One region of the Emergencia sp. JLR.KK010 genome, then DNA from elsewhere that is predicted to be linked to it. Evidence: riboswitches for the same ligand, from Rfam matches in the RefSeq annotation. Region 1 holds a riboswitch; each other region holds the start of a gene.

What was found. A riboswitch is a leader RNA that binds a small molecule or an ion and turns the genes downstream of it on or off. The one in region 1 is predicted to bind cobalamin.
Region 2: linked by a shared signal. The riboswitch ahead of V1225_RS12930 (radical SAM protein) and the one ahead of cbiD (cobalt-precorrin-5B (C(1))-methyltransferase CbiD) in region 1 are both predicted to bind cobalamin.
Region 3: linked by a shared signal. The riboswitch ahead of V1225_RS04790 (energy-coupling factor transporter transmembrane component T) and the one ahead of cbiD (cobalt-precorrin-5B (C(1))-methyltransferase CbiD) in region 1 are both predicted to bind cobalamin.

What each region holds. Positions count from the first base shown of each region.
Region 1 covers NZ_CP143550.1:1,930,338-1,935,174, forward strand. Annotated here, with positions in the region: gene V1225_RS09235 (hypothetical protein) at 1-977, shown strand, start outside; gene V1225_RS09240 (sirohydrochlorin cobaltochelatase) at 991-1,791, shown strand; cobalamin riboswitch at 1,869-2,058, shown strand; gene cbiD (cobalt-precorrin-5B (C(1))-methyltransferase CbiD) at 2,246-3,418, shown strand; gene cobI (precorrin-2 C(20)-methyltransferase) at 3,415-4,101, shown strand; gene cobM (precorrin-4 C(11)-methyltransferase) at 4,105-4,837, shown strand, end outside.
Region 2 covers NZ_CP143550.1:2,681,720-2,686,556, forward strand. Annotated here, with positions in the region: gene V1225_RS12925 (TetR/AcrR family transcriptional regulator) at 1-516, opposite strand, end outside; gene V1225_RS12930 (radical SAM protein) at 649-2,019, opposite strand; cobalamin riboswitch at 2,153-2,345, opposite strand; gene V1225_RS12935 (ABC transporter permease subunit) at 2,332-3,117, opposite strand; gene V1225_RS12940 (ABC transporter ATP-binding protein) at 3,114-3,995, opposite strand; gene V1225_RS12945 (TetR/AcrR family transcriptional regulator) at 4,000-4,611, opposite strand.
Region 3 covers NZ_CP143550.1:1,007,947-1,012,783, reverse strand. Annotated here, with positions in the region: gene V1225_RS04795 (ABC transporter ATP-binding protein) at 1-1,241, opposite strand, end outside; gene V1225_RS04790 (energy-coupling factor transporter transmembrane component T) at 1,214-2,122, opposite strand; cobalamin riboswitch at 2,237-2,429, opposite strand; gene V1225_RS04785 (Rpn family recombination-promoting nuclease/putative transposase) at 2,707-3,618, shown strand; gene rplQ (50S ribosomal protein L17) at 3,712-4,053, opposite strand; gene V1225_RS04775 (DNA-directed RNA polymerase subunit alpha) at 4,098-4,837, opposite strand, start outside.

The DNA.
Region 1 (4,837 bases):
GAAATCCAGACAGGAAATACGGGCAGAATGACAAAACTTCTGCTGTCTGGAAAAATTATGCATTAGCAAGTCCGGACGGCAAATGTGTCTACCAAAGCTTTTCTGATGAAGAACTGCTCGCTTATCTAAGGCGTTTAGCGTCAGAACTGGGGTATGGCCCTACGCAGGGAGAAGTATTTTGGATATTGAAAGACTACATCAAACAAAGGTTTGGTAAATGGCCTTATGCGCTTCGTGCTGCAGGGCTTTCCGCGTCAGCAGGTAAAGGCGGAAAAACTATGGAGCAGATGGAAAAAGAGCGATTGCATAAGGAAAAGCTTCTTGACATGGTCAGAGAAAAAGCACTGGAGCTTGGGAAAATTCCGCATCCCAGAGATCTGCCTGAGGTTTGCAGGGAAATCAAAAAATATTACAGCGGCTGGACTTCTGTTATTAAAGCTGCAAAGCTGGATGCTGATTTTCTTAAAAGAGCAGTCTATAAGATTCCTGATTTAGAACTGGAATATATCAATATGCTGGAAGCAGTTAGAAATTTTGCTCATGAAATAGGACGAAGTCCTCTTCATGGAGAAATTGAACAGGCTGTTAAGCAGGCGCTCATAGAGCGATGCGGCTCCTGGCGCAATGCGCTGTTTCAGATTGATTTGGAACCGGTCCTCCGAATGGAGCCTTTTCACGATATTTATATCGACCATAGAATGACAGAAAATCGAAGGCATCATTCTGACAGTCTCTATGGCTGCTATTATAAGGTATTGAATCTGGATGAAGATGATAGAAAGCGCCTTGGTATGGTAAAAGATATCTATCTGAAAAACGGAAAAATTCCTATGAAAAAGGAAGTGCCAAGACAGCTGCGGCAGGATTTGCACGAAAAATGCGGTTCCTGGGGTAACGTTCTCTATCAGATTGGCGTTACGCCAAAGGAATACTACGAGGAGAAAAATAAAAAGAAAAATAGTAATCAAGGAAAGTAAGAGGAATAAAAAGATGAATCAGAAACAAGACACCGCGATTCTGGTAGTCAGCTTTGGCACCAGCTATAACGAAAATAGAAAGGTCACAATAGATGCTATTGAGCAGGCAGTTGCGGATGCTTTTTCAGATTATCCGGTGCGGCGTGCTTTTACCAGTCAGATGATTATTAATAAGCTAAAGAAAAGAGATGGACTTCATATCGACAACGAAGCTGAGTCACTGCAGCATGCAGCAGCAGATGGATTCAGAAAGCTGGTGATACAGCCGACACATTTGATGAATGGAACAGAGTATCACGACCTTCTGCGCGATGTGGAAAAACATAGAGATCTTTTTGCAGCTGCAGTACTTGGAGAACCTCTTTTAACTGATAAAGAGGATTTTGAGAAAGTTGCAGCTGCCATGGTGGAAGACACAAAAGAGCATACGGATGAAAAGACGGCCGTGGTGTTGATGGGACATGGAACAGGTGTTGAGGCAAACAGGGTATACTTTGATTTGCAAGATGAGCTCAGAAAACAGGGACACCACAACTATTTTATCGCAACTGTGGAAGCGGTACCAACGCTGGAAGATATTCTTCCTGCCTTAAAGGAAGGCGGTTATGAAAAAATTGTGCTGCAGCCTTTAATGATTGTTGCAGGCGATCATGCCAATAACGATATGGCAAGTGATGATGAAGATTCATGGAAAACGATTCTGGAAAAAGAGGGCTATGCGGTGCAGTGTGTACTGCGAGGCATGGGGCAGATTCCTGCAATCAGAGAAATTTTTGCGCAGCATACAGCAAGGGCATTTGAAAAGCTTAAATAAGCATCCCGATAAACGGCTGCTTCAAGCTGGTGCAAATTGCAGTTGACAGCCGAAAACGATTGTAATATAATTCTGTTAAACAACTTGAAAATATTGGTTGATAAAATCGTAATATGGAATCAGGTGAGAGTCCTGAACAGTCCTGCTGCCGTAATGACGGAGTTTTTATGCAAGGCATATGGCCGGTCACTGGGAATCGTTCCTGGGAAGGCGCATAAGAGCGTTGACGTCAGAGTCGGAAGACATCCCAATATTTTACCATGAAAGTCACAGGATATGAGTTTTAGGGTAATAATAGTAAATTCTTCGGCGGCTGGACTCCCAAAACGGAAAAGAAGGAGACAGTGCGAAGAGTTTTACTTAATGCAAGATAAATTTGAACCCGAATCCTGTGGATTCGGGTTTTTCTATTGCAACATTATTCATTGCAGGAAAAGCCTGCAGAAAGGATAATATGGAGAAGTTTACCGTCAAAAATGGAAAAAAACTAAAATACGGTTTTACAACCGGAAGTTGCGCTGCTGCTGCAGCTGCAGCGGCAGCGGCTATGCTTTTTTCTGGAGAGAAAGTCTCTGAGGCGGAGGTTATATTGCCTGCAGGAGAGAAAACGACCATGCAGGTCAGTGAAATAGATATAGATAAGGGTACGGTTTGCTGCACGGTGATAAAAGACGGAGGCGATGACCCTGATGCAACCCATGGCGCAGGAATTTCAGCCTGTGTCAGCAAGGAGCCGATTTCATCGGGAACTTTAGCAGAAACTCGAGATCGTATTACCTTGCTGGGCGGCTGCGGCATAGGCATTATTACAGCAAAAGGCCTGCAGTGCAGCGTAGGAGAGCCTGCCATCAACCCGGTGCCGAGGCAGATGATCTTTGAAAATGTGCAAAGGATACGCAGGAAGTACGGAAAAGAGGAGGAACCTATATATATAGAAATTTCTGTGCCTTGCGGTGCGGAGATTGCAAAAAAAACATATAACCCAAGACTTGGGATTGTTGGGGGGATTTCTATTCTGGGAACGACAGGTATTGTCGATCCTATGAGTGAAAAGGCTCTTGTCGATACGATTAAGACTGTGATCGACAAACAGTATCAGGAGAATCCGAAGCGGATTCTTATCGCCCCGGGAAATTACGGCAGGGAATTTTGCCGTGAGTATCTGGGACTGGATATCGCAAAGGCTGTATCCATCTCTAACTATATTGGAGAAGCTTTGGATTACATTAAGTTTAAGGGGTTTGAGGAAATACTTCTGGTAGGCCATACAGGCAAGCTGATCAAGCTGGCAGCAGGGATTATGAATACCCATTCCTCTTACGCTGATGGCAGAATGGAGATTATCGGTATGCATAGTGCCGTTTGCGGTGCTGACTGCGATACTGTAAAAGCAATTGCAGAGTGTATTACCACCGATGAGGCGTTTGCTCTGATTCAGGAAAAAAATTATTATGAGGAAGTAAAAGCAAGGATTTTGGAAAAGGTTCTGTACCATCTCCATTTCAGGCTGAAAGGACAGGTGAAAGTTGAGACGGTATTGTTTACTACAGATCGAAACCATATTATGAAAAGCCCTGGTGCAGACCGGCTTGCTGAAATGATACGAAAGGATATGAAACAGATATGAGTGGAAAATTTTATGCAGTAGGACTGGGACCGGGAGATCCACAGCTGCTTACAATGAAAGCCATCAATGTAATGAAAGACTGTCATGTTATTGCAGTGCCAAGAAGCGGAGCAGCAGAAAACGTGGCGCTGAAAATTGCGGGAGATTACATCTTGGACAAGGAAATCCTGGAATGCGATATGCCCATGATTAAAGATAAAGAAGAGCTTAATCGCTGTCACGAGAGGTCTGCTGATGCCATTTCCGAAATTTTAGAGCAGGGAAAGGATGTGGCGTTTCTGACCTTAGGAGATCCGGCAATTTACAGCACAGTCATGTACGTGCATAGAAAACTCGCCCAGCGGGGTTATCAGACAGCAATGGTGCCGGGCGTTCCGTCCTTCTGCGGTGCGGCGGCCAGTCTGAATATATCTCTTTGCGAACGTGAGGAAATGCTGCACATCATTCCGGCGACCTATAAAGGAAGTCAGGCGGAAGAACTGGAAGGCACGAAAGTGCTGATGAAGTCAGGCAAAACCATCATGAAGATTAAAGATCAGCTGGCTGACAAGAAAGCTATGATGGTAGAATGCGCCACCATGGAAAATGAAAGGGTATATCAGGACCTAAAAGAACTGAAAGAGCAGTCCAGCTACTTTTCGCTGATTATAATTCCGTCGGAAGACAGACAAAAGGAGAGTTAAACTATGATTTATTTTATCGGAGCAGGTCCGGGCGCTGCAGATTTAATTACTGTCAGAGGGGCGGAGCTTCTAAAGAAAGCAGACGTTATCATTTATGCAGGTTCTCTTGTGAATCCGGCACTTTTAGATTATGCTGGTAAAGACTGTAAGATTTATAACAGTGCCAAGATGACTTTGGAAGAGGTTATTGCGGTGATGAAAGAAAACAAGGGAAAGGAAGTAGTTCGGCTCCACACAGGAGATCCTTGTATCTACGGCGCGATTAGAGAGCAGATGGATATTTTAGACCGGGAAAATATGGAATATGTTTCTGTACCCGGCGTCAGCTCCTTTATCGGTGCTGCAGCAGCATTAAATGCAGAATACACTTTACCTAATGTAAGCCAGACAGTCATTTTGACAAGAATGGCAGGAAGAACCCCGGTTCCTGAGAAAGAAGAAATTTCTAAACTGGCTGAACATGGAGCAACCATGGTAGTATTTCTAACCTCCACCATGTTGGCTGAGCTTTCTGAACGACTCATTGCAGGCGGGTACGCACCGGACAGCCCGGCGGCGATTGTTTATAAGGCAACCTGGCCGGACGAAAAGGTGGTTCGCACCACGGTGAAGGACATCGCAAAAGCTGCAGAAGAAAATGGTATCAATAAAATGGCGCTGATTATGGTAGGCGGTTTTTTAGGCAGCGAATACGAGCGTTCTAGGCTCTATGATCCGTCTTTTACTCATCTGTTCA
Region 2 (4,837 bases), 750 kb from region 1:
ACTTACACTCCAGCAGAACATCTGCCCGTAAAGTATATCCGCCAAAGTATGGGTTAAAACTTCTGCCGGCGTATCTTTTGCCAGATTTCCTTCTTCTACCCCTGCCTGAATCAATCGGCTGATCGAATCCAGATCAAACTTGAGCTTTCCACGGGGACCTGTCTCCTCCGAAGAAGAAATATCAGACAAACTTCTGATCCACTCCTGAGAAAGCTTATATCCGCTGTCTTCAATATATGCCGAAAAATGCACCATATAATAGATGATTTTTTCTATGAAAGTATCCTGCAGGCTCATGGCCTTATCCAAAACCTCGCTGAAAGCACCATATCCAAGCGCAAATACAATATCCTCTTTCTTCTTAAAATAAGTATAAAAGGTGCCCTTCGAAACACCTGCCAGTGCAGTGATCTCGTCAACTGTCGCCTGAGAAAGTCCTTTCTCTGCGATAATTTTGCTGCCTGCATCCAGCAGTTTTTTCTTTGTTGCAAGGGCAGCAATCTGTCTGCTCGTCATAAGCGTGCCTCCTTTTTCTTTATTATACTGTATAATTGACTATCAGTCAATGACTTATAGTCAATTTTAAAAAAACTGCACTGCTTGATATTTCCTCATCAAACAGCGCAGCTTATCTCTTGCAGCATATGTTTATTTCCTATCCTGCTCCCACAGTTTATCTGCCACCGGCGCCCAGTTCTTTGCATATTCTGTGCACTTTCCACAAAGATGCTCACAGGATTCCGGCGCTTCTAAATCCGTAGATTTTGCTCCGGTCTTCTTTACTAATTCCTGCAGAATTCCTGGGTTTTCCAGCATAGGGCAAGGCCGCAGATGATTGTCATTAAACGGCTGTCCATCACGATATGCAAGAAATAGCGGCTGACGCAAACAATCAAGAAGTGACTTTTCTTTGATATTAGCGCCGGAGTAGTGAATAAATACACAAGGTTCCACGTCTCCGTTGGCATTGATATGGCAATACCTTTCCCCTGCCGCAATGCAGCCATGTACAAACTCTCCATCGTTTTGAAAGTCAATCGCAAATATCTCTTTACCACCTGTAATACCGCGGATTTCCCTGATTTTATCGTGCATATAAACTCTCTGTTCCGGTGTCAAAAGCAGTTCTGTACTCGCATTGACACCCACCGGCATATAATGGAAATACCATGCAAAAACACAGCCTTTATCGATAAGCATATCCAGGAATTCATCACTGGTTACAGTCAAATAGTTCTTGCTCGTATAGCAAATCGACACACCGAAAGGAATTCTCTTTTCATGCATCAAATCCATCGCCGCCAAGGCTTTCTGGAAATGGCCTTCTCCTCTTCTCCCGTCGTTGCTTTCTTCAAAGCCCTCAATGCTAACCGATACAAAGAAATTACCTACTCGAAGAAGGTCGTCACAGAATGCTCCATCAATCAGTGTACCGTTGGTAAACGCATGAAATGCACAATCGCTGTGTTTTTCGCACAGACGGATAATTTCCTTTTTCTTAATCAGCGGTTCGCCGCCGGTGAACAGAAAAGCGTGAATACCCAATTCTTTACCTTCTGTGATAATTCTATCCATATCCTCAAAAGAAAGGTTCATTTTATCGCCATATTCCGCAGCCCAACAACCGGTACAGTGCATATTGCACGCTGTTGTAGGGTCCATCAGAATAATCCATGGAATATTGCACTGGTATTTTTCAGACATTTTCAGAGAAGTCTTGTAACCACGAAAACCAGACTCATATCCAGCATTTAAAGCAACGGTCTTCAAAATATGCGGATCCACATTGCGCAAAATATTTTGTGTATAATGGGTCCACTTGCTATTCGGGTCTTTTGCCAGCTTTCTCAAAAGTTCATAGGAAGAACCTTCCCATGCGTCTCCTAAAATTTTCTCCAGCATATTAATCATAGGAAGCATAACTTCGGTCAAATCCTTTTCCTGTCCCTTGTTGATAATCGACTCCAAGCCTTTTTCGAAGGCTTTTCTTTCCATGATATGTTTTACATCCTTTACCAAAATATTCCACCTCCAGTTTATTCGTCTCTATGAAGATATATTTCCTTTTTTTCGTAACATATTATACTGCACTTTTCAAAAATTAGAACTAGACAATTTCCTGGATTTGACTAATCAAAAGCTGCACCAAAATGGTGCAGCCCATATTTTCTGCATGTCTCCTAACTCAAAGGGCATCGTTCTTACTCACCTTCCCGTTTCCAGGGGCTAGTCTAAAACCCTCGAACAAGAACTCTCCCTTACAGTGGCGGTACCGTGCAGGATTCTCACCTGCTTCCATCTTAGCGCCCAATCCAATCGGGAGAACATGATTTAATAAATATCTTTTTTTACATACCGCAAATAGCCGGCTCCAATCCCAAGCAGCCCAATTACCATCCCGATTGTCACCAGTGTCCCATCGAGACTGCCCGCTGTCACGATATCCGCTCCTTCGCAGTAGGCGAAAGGCGTCACATATTTTAAAAACGCCGCCGCTTCCGCAATGTTGGCAATGAGATTCAGAAAATACATCATAAAAGCGATGCCAAGTCCGGCGCCCACGCTGCCTTTACGTGTGAAAGCAGAAATCCCGAAGCAAATCCCCGCCAGCTCCAGTTGCAGCAGATAATACGCAAGATGCAGCAAATTGATTTCCCTCCAGGGAATCGCTTCACCTACCGCCGCTATAGCGCACACAGAAATCCCATAAACCAGCAGATTCATCGCCGTCACCTGCACCAATACCGCAAGGAGTTTTTCCGTCACGACCCGCCTGCGGCTAATCGGATGGGTCAGCAGGAATTCAGCCGTTCCATCTTTTTCTTCCTTGCTCAAAATGCCAGCCGCGCACAGACAGGCATAGAATGCGCCGCCAAGCCCCAGCACATTCCCACATTCAATAGCATAAAATCCGGTCAGCATGCCGAAGTTCAGACGGTCCATTCCAAAAGCGTCGGAAAAAGAGCCCATGGAAGCAAACACATCGCCAACACTCTCCATCTGTCCTTTCATCTCCGGAAAGAGGAAGATGCAAACTGCCAGAAGAAAAGAAATGGCAGCAGTCCAAATCAAAAACGAAACGCGTCCCTGTCTCAACTCATGTCTAACCAATATCACAGCGCCTCACCATCCTTTTCATAATAGTGAAGAAATACCTCTTCCAAATCCGGCTCAGATACGGCGAGATCCGCAATCTGTCCATCCGCAAGCCTTCTCAGCAACTTGTTCATATCGCCGCTGTAAAGAAAGCTGGTCTGCCCCGCAATCTCTTTCCGGTCACGAATTCCGCAAAGTCCGTCAAGATTTACGCTGCCGCAAACCGCAACACGCCTGGCGCTGGTGCGAGAAAGCGCCTCTACACGATCGCAGGCAATGATCTTCCCTTCACGAATGATTGCGGCACGGCTGCAGTTTCGCTGCACCTCTGACAAAATATGACTGGACAAAAAAATAGTCGTTCCATCTGCATTGCGCTCCCGAAGGATTTCAAAAAATTCTTTCTGCATCAGTGGGTCAAGACCGCTGGTCGGTTCGTCCAGAATTAAAATTTCCGGCTGATGCTGCAGCGCGCAGACAATGGCGACTTTTTTCCTGTTACCAAAAGAGAGTTCCTCCACTTTTCGTTTCTCAGAAAGTTGTAATCTTTCACAAAGCCGCACAGCTTCCTTTCTGCAGTCCTTTTTTCGCAAGTCCGCAGACAGCTTCAAGATATCTTTCACCCGCATTCCGCGATAAAAAATTGCTTCCGACGGAAGATATCCAGTCCTGGCAAGAATCTGCTCTCTTTCTTCGCAAGCAGCAAGTCCGCTCACCCAGGCGTCTCCTCCGGTCTTTTTTATGAGCCCCATCATCGTGCGGATTGTCGTAGATTTCCCTGCGCCGTTGGGACCGATGAATCCAAAGAATTCTCCTTCGGAAACGGTCAGACTGACGCCGGAGATTCCCCGGTTTTTTCCATAATATTTAGTCAAATTTTCTAACTTGATTGCATCCATCTCGTCACTCCTTCCAAAGATAAATACTTTTCCAAAATGCGATCAGTCTGGTAAAATCCTTTTCCATTTCTGCCGTATTCACAGGTCCTCGCTGCACCATCTCCCACAGATATCCTTCCGACGCCCAGTACATCTCCCTGTACATCATGGGAATATCCAGTCCTGGCACAAACTGCGCCGGATCAAAGTTGATACGGGCGCGATCCGCTTTCAGGTTAAAATACTGGTGATAGCTTTCAGAAACAGCTGCGCAGATTTCCGGGTCCTTTTCGTAAAATGCTTTGATGGTAAAATTCGCCATGTCCGGATACTGACTGATCAGTTCCATTTTTGCCCGCATGCCCCGTTCCATGCTCTCAAACAGCCCCTGCTGGCTGTAGCATTCGCATTCGGTCAAATAAGCAATGGTCTTCTTTGCACAAGTATCCCACAAAAACAGATATAATTCCTTCTTGTTGTGAAAATAGTGGAACAGCAGCGATTTGCTGATTCCCGCTGCCTCTGCGATTTCACGCATAGGACTGTTATGATATGTATTCTGCGAAAAAACCTTGTAACCTGCATTGATGATTGCTTGCTGTTTTTCTTCCGGCAAAGAAAAAAATTTTTCGTTCACGGTAACTCCTCCATTCCCGACCGACTTTATTCTATTATAAAGCCGTTGACCGATTTTGAGAAGGGTGCAATTCCTTCTATCCAGTTTCCTGGTATTTTCCTACGGCAGGTTTTGCATATGATTGTGCATATGTCGCCACTTCATCACTAATTTGCACAACTTCCACTCCTGCTGGTTGTGCAAATCCTACTGCCCACGCTGCCTCTTGCACAACTTTTGCGCTCCG
Region 3 (4,837 bases), 920 kb from region 1:
TCCATCAACTTAAGCATAGCATTGACATGCTCAATTCTGCGGCTGTCTGACATTTTCATAAAATGCAGAGCTTCCAGCAGTTCCTCTTCCACTGTAATCTCTGTAAAAAGCGCCTGGGGATTTTGCGGAAGCATAGACATGATATCCCTGTCAGTTTTCACCGTGCCCCGCTGCGCCTTTAGCATGCCTGCAATCATTTTCAGGGTCGTGCTCTTTCCGGTTCCATTTCCGCCAAGAAGACAATACCACTGATTCTCTTCCACGGAAAGATTCAGACCCCGCAGTACTTCACCGCTTTCTCTGCTGTATTTAAACCAAAGGTCTTTCACCGTAATCACTGCCTTGCCGGAAGACTCTGCCGGCTGCTCTTCTGCTGGTGTTGTGACCTCCGGGCTCTTTCCCTCCAACAGTTCTGCCGCCTTCAGTCTGCCCTCTCTGATGGTCAACGGGCTCTTTTCGTCAGGCAATACACTAGAAAAAATTCTCATCACTGCAGGCAGCCCATAGAACATTGGATGCCTATCCTCTTCTGATTCTCCGGACAGGAATTCTCCAATTTTTCCCGGCTCATCAAAGGCGATAACCTCACCTTTGTCCATAACCATGACTTTGTCTGCCATAGGGAATATCTCCTCAAGGCGATGTTCCGAAATAATAATGGTCGTACCAAGATCTCTGTTAATTTTATATATGGTTGATAAAAATTCTGAAGCCGCAATAGGATCCAGCTGGGAAGTCGGTTCGTCCAGAATCAGAAGCTTCGGTTGCATTGCCATAATAGACGCCAGATTGAGAAGCTGCTTCTGTCCGCCAGACAGTTCGCTTACATTTTTGCGAAACCAGCCCTGGATGTCGAAATAGCTTGCCATTTCTGCCACTTTTCGCTTAATCGTCGCATTGTCCATGCCCAGACTTTCAAGGCCAAAGGCAAGCTCGTGCCAAACCTTATCCGTAACAATTTGATTGTCCGGATTCTGCTGTACAAATCCAATTTCCGTTACACTGCGCCGATCATCGAGATCTGCCACAGGCTCACCGCAGTACAAAACCTGCCCCTGCAAATTGCCGTAGGGAATCAAATTTTTCTTCAGTTGTTTCAAAAGAGTGCTTTTTCCGCAGCCCGACTTGCCGCACAGTACGATAAACTCGCTGGGCTCTATAGCAAAACTTACATCCTTTAAGGCGTTACCTTCCGCTAGGGGATAAGAAAAAGTCACATGTTCAAGTCTAATTGTTTCCATTTATATTCTCCTATGATGTCGACAATCATCGGTGCCGCTGATAAAATTGCGTAGCTGATTAAAATCAACGCCGTTGTCAAATCCAACTGCGGAAGGACCAGTTTCGGATAAAAGTACATGTTGGTGACCCCTAGATAAGCACCATAAAATACCGGAGATGCCGTCACTGCCATCAATATCAGCATGGCAATATCTCTTCTCGAAAACTTGAAGAGGTGAAAGCTTGTTCTGCCCTTCAGCCCATAGCCTCTGGCTTCCATAGAGTCAGCACTTTCAATAGATGCTTCCAATGACCATGCAATTAAGATGGATACTTCCTTTAAAAGCTGTCTGGCGCGTCTGATTAAATTTCCTTCGGTATGACTGCGTTTCATGCATTTTTGCCCCAGCGTAATTTCCGCAAAGCGGTTTTTGAGCAGGGGGATAAATCTGAAAATCATGGACAAGGTCAGCCCCAGCACTGGTGCAACTTTTCCGAAGAGGTAAATCAGCTTATCCGCTGTAATAATTACGTTGAAGCAGGAAAACCACACAACCACGGCAATGAGCATAACCGCAGATGCAATACCGTAAACGATAGACTCCGCTGTAATTCTGTTGGTATTGATATACATCAGCACCGTTTCTCCATTGTTGTTGAAAAACATGTTGATAATTACCATGACAAGGAGCATCGCCAGCGAAATCCCAAGGTTTAGCTTCAGGCTCTTAAAGCCTTTGAGCACGAAGGCATAGCTCCAGGAAAATACCAGGCTCACCGCCAAAAAATACGGTGAAATAGAAAACATAGTAATACCCACAACCAGCGCAAAATAGGTAATGTTGACAAGTGGGTGAAAGGAACAAAATTCCGCTGTTTCACCAAGTCCTTTATTTTCCATGGCTCACCTCCTGTGATATGATATCATTATCCTCAGACAATAAAAAAGCTGTAGCACAATGGTGCTACAGTCCGTTTTTTCTGTATCTTCTATCTCGCTTAGCCAATAACCGTCAGCCGCTTTCATATTCCATGCAGGTCTTCTGGCTCAGAGATCATCACACTGCTATCCTTCCCGACGTTTCATCACGAAACGTTAGTGGTTTCTTAGCAGCATTCCTTCAATACAGCGACGGTAACCGCGCAGGACTCACACCTGCTTCCCTCTTAGCTGACAACTTGTCAGAACATGAAATAGTTTCATTCAATTGTTTCTAATGATTTATATACAGTATAGCACAGGCGGAAAGCTTTGTACAGTATAAAACTCTGCTTCCAAATCAGTTTACCATTTTTACAAAGTATTTTCTCAAAACATAGCTGGCAGCCCGTTTCTTCTTTCAGTCTATCATCTTCCAAATTCTGTATTGACTAGGGGATTTTTCCATGATAAAATTAGTATAAGGAGAAAAAGGCAAACTTTTACTATTTTGTCATTTTCTCTTTTTTAGTTTTTGCTGATTTCGTTCAAAGAAAGGGAGAAATATGAAACAAAAATCACAATTACGCCTGACTGATGATCTGGTCTTCTACTTTGTCTATGCATCCGATACAGACGCATCCCGCCATGCACTTATGGCTATGCTGAATCTGGTTCTGGACCGCAAAGATGATCCCATTACAGAGGTTACCGTTCTAAACAGCGTGCACAAAGGCTTCAAACCGAGCGATAAAGGCACGATTATGGACATCCGCGCCAAAACCCATGATGGAGAGCAGTTCAACGTGGAAATGCAGAATAAAGTACAGGATGGCTTCGAAAACCGTATTCTGCTGTATGGCTGCCGCATGACAAATTCTTCATTGGATTCCGGGGAAAACTATGATAAAATGAAGAAAAACGTAGTCATCTCTTTTGTCAACGGCATACAGTTCAGCCATATTCCGGATTTCCATACCCGGTTTATCATGGCAGAGGACACCTACGGGTACCCTCTGACTGACAAGCTGGAAATTCATTTTCTGGAGTTGGGGAAACTGCAGGCGCAAGATCCTTCGCTGATGAGCCCGTTGGAGCAGTTCTGTTCCTATATAAAATACGTTGGTGATGACCAGAAAGAAGACTATGTTGCAAAACTCTTAGAAACTGATGAGGAGGCAATCCATATGTCCGATCGGGTATACAAAAATGTTACAGACGATGAAGTCTTAGAAGTTCTCTTATGGCATGAGGAGATGGCAAAACACGACCGTACTACGGAACGTGATGCAGCCAGACGAGAAGGTCTCGCAGAAGGTAAAGCAGAAGGTATAGAACAGGGCATCGCCGCCCTTATTTTGGATAATCTGGAAGAAGGAAAGACGCAGGTACAGATTCTCTCTAAGCTGCAAAAGCACTTCTCCCTAACCGAGGATAAAGCACAAGAGTACTATTTAAAATATAGCAAGACGTACTAAGCGTTCCCATCCATAAAGAAATATAGAATGAACAAACCCTGCAAGGCGTATGCCTTACAGGGTTTTCATGTTTAGTATTAAGTTGATGTTTGATTATACTAATTCTACGAACACTACTTCAGCGCAATCGCCTCTTCTAGGTCCCAGCTTCAGAATTCTTGTATATCCACCGTTTCTGTCAGCATACTTTGGTGCAATTTCATCAAACAGCTTGCTTACTACGCTTTCGTCGTAGATGTATGCCAGCGCCTGTCTTCTTGCGTGAAGGTCGCCGCGCTTTGCAAGTGTAATCAGCTTTTCTGCTTCTCTTCTAGCTTCCTTAGCTCTGCAGTCAGTAGTAGAAATTCTACCTTCTCTGAGCAGATCAGTTACCAGATTTCTCAGCATAGCTTTTCTGTGAGCAGTAGGTCTGCCCAGTTTTCTATATCCTGGCATATCAATTCTCCTTTCACTTCGTTATTGTCTGTCTATGCAAATGATTAATCGTCGCTTGGTTTGAGACCAAGTCCTAATTCTTCTAATTTTGCTTTCACTTCGTCGAGGGACTTCTTACCAAGGTTTCTAACCTTCATCATATCCTCTTCGGTGCGTTCGGTTAATTCTTCAACAGTGTTGATTGCAGCTCTCTTCAGGCAGTTGAAAGAACGAACGGAAAGTTCCAATTCATCAATTGTCATTTCCAGCGCTTTTTCTTTCTGGTCTTCTTCTTTTGCAACCATGATTTCCATACCGTCGGTAGAATCATCCAGCTGAATGAAGAGATTCAGGTGTTCCTGCATAATCTTCGCTCCTATGGATACGCCTTCTTCCGGCGTGATGGAACCATCTGTCCAAATTTCCAGAATCAATCTGTCAAAGTCAGTGACCTGACCAACTCTTGTGTTCTCTACTGTATAGTTGACTTTTCTGACAGGTGTGTAGATAGAGTCAACTGGAATCACTGAAATCGGTGTGCTTTCAGTCTTGTTCTGGTCAGCAGGCACATAGCCTCTGCCTCTTGCGAGGTTAATCTCCATTACAAGAGTAGCATTTTCTTCCAGTGTTGCAATATGCAGCTCAGGATTGAAAATTTCCATTTCGGAATCGCCAATGATGTCCGCAGCCGTTACAACTTTTGGACCAACCGCATTGATGATTACACGCTTTGTATTATCGCCGTTCAGTCTTACAGCAAGTTTCTTTAAGTTTAAGATGATTTCTGTTACGTCTTCTTTGACAC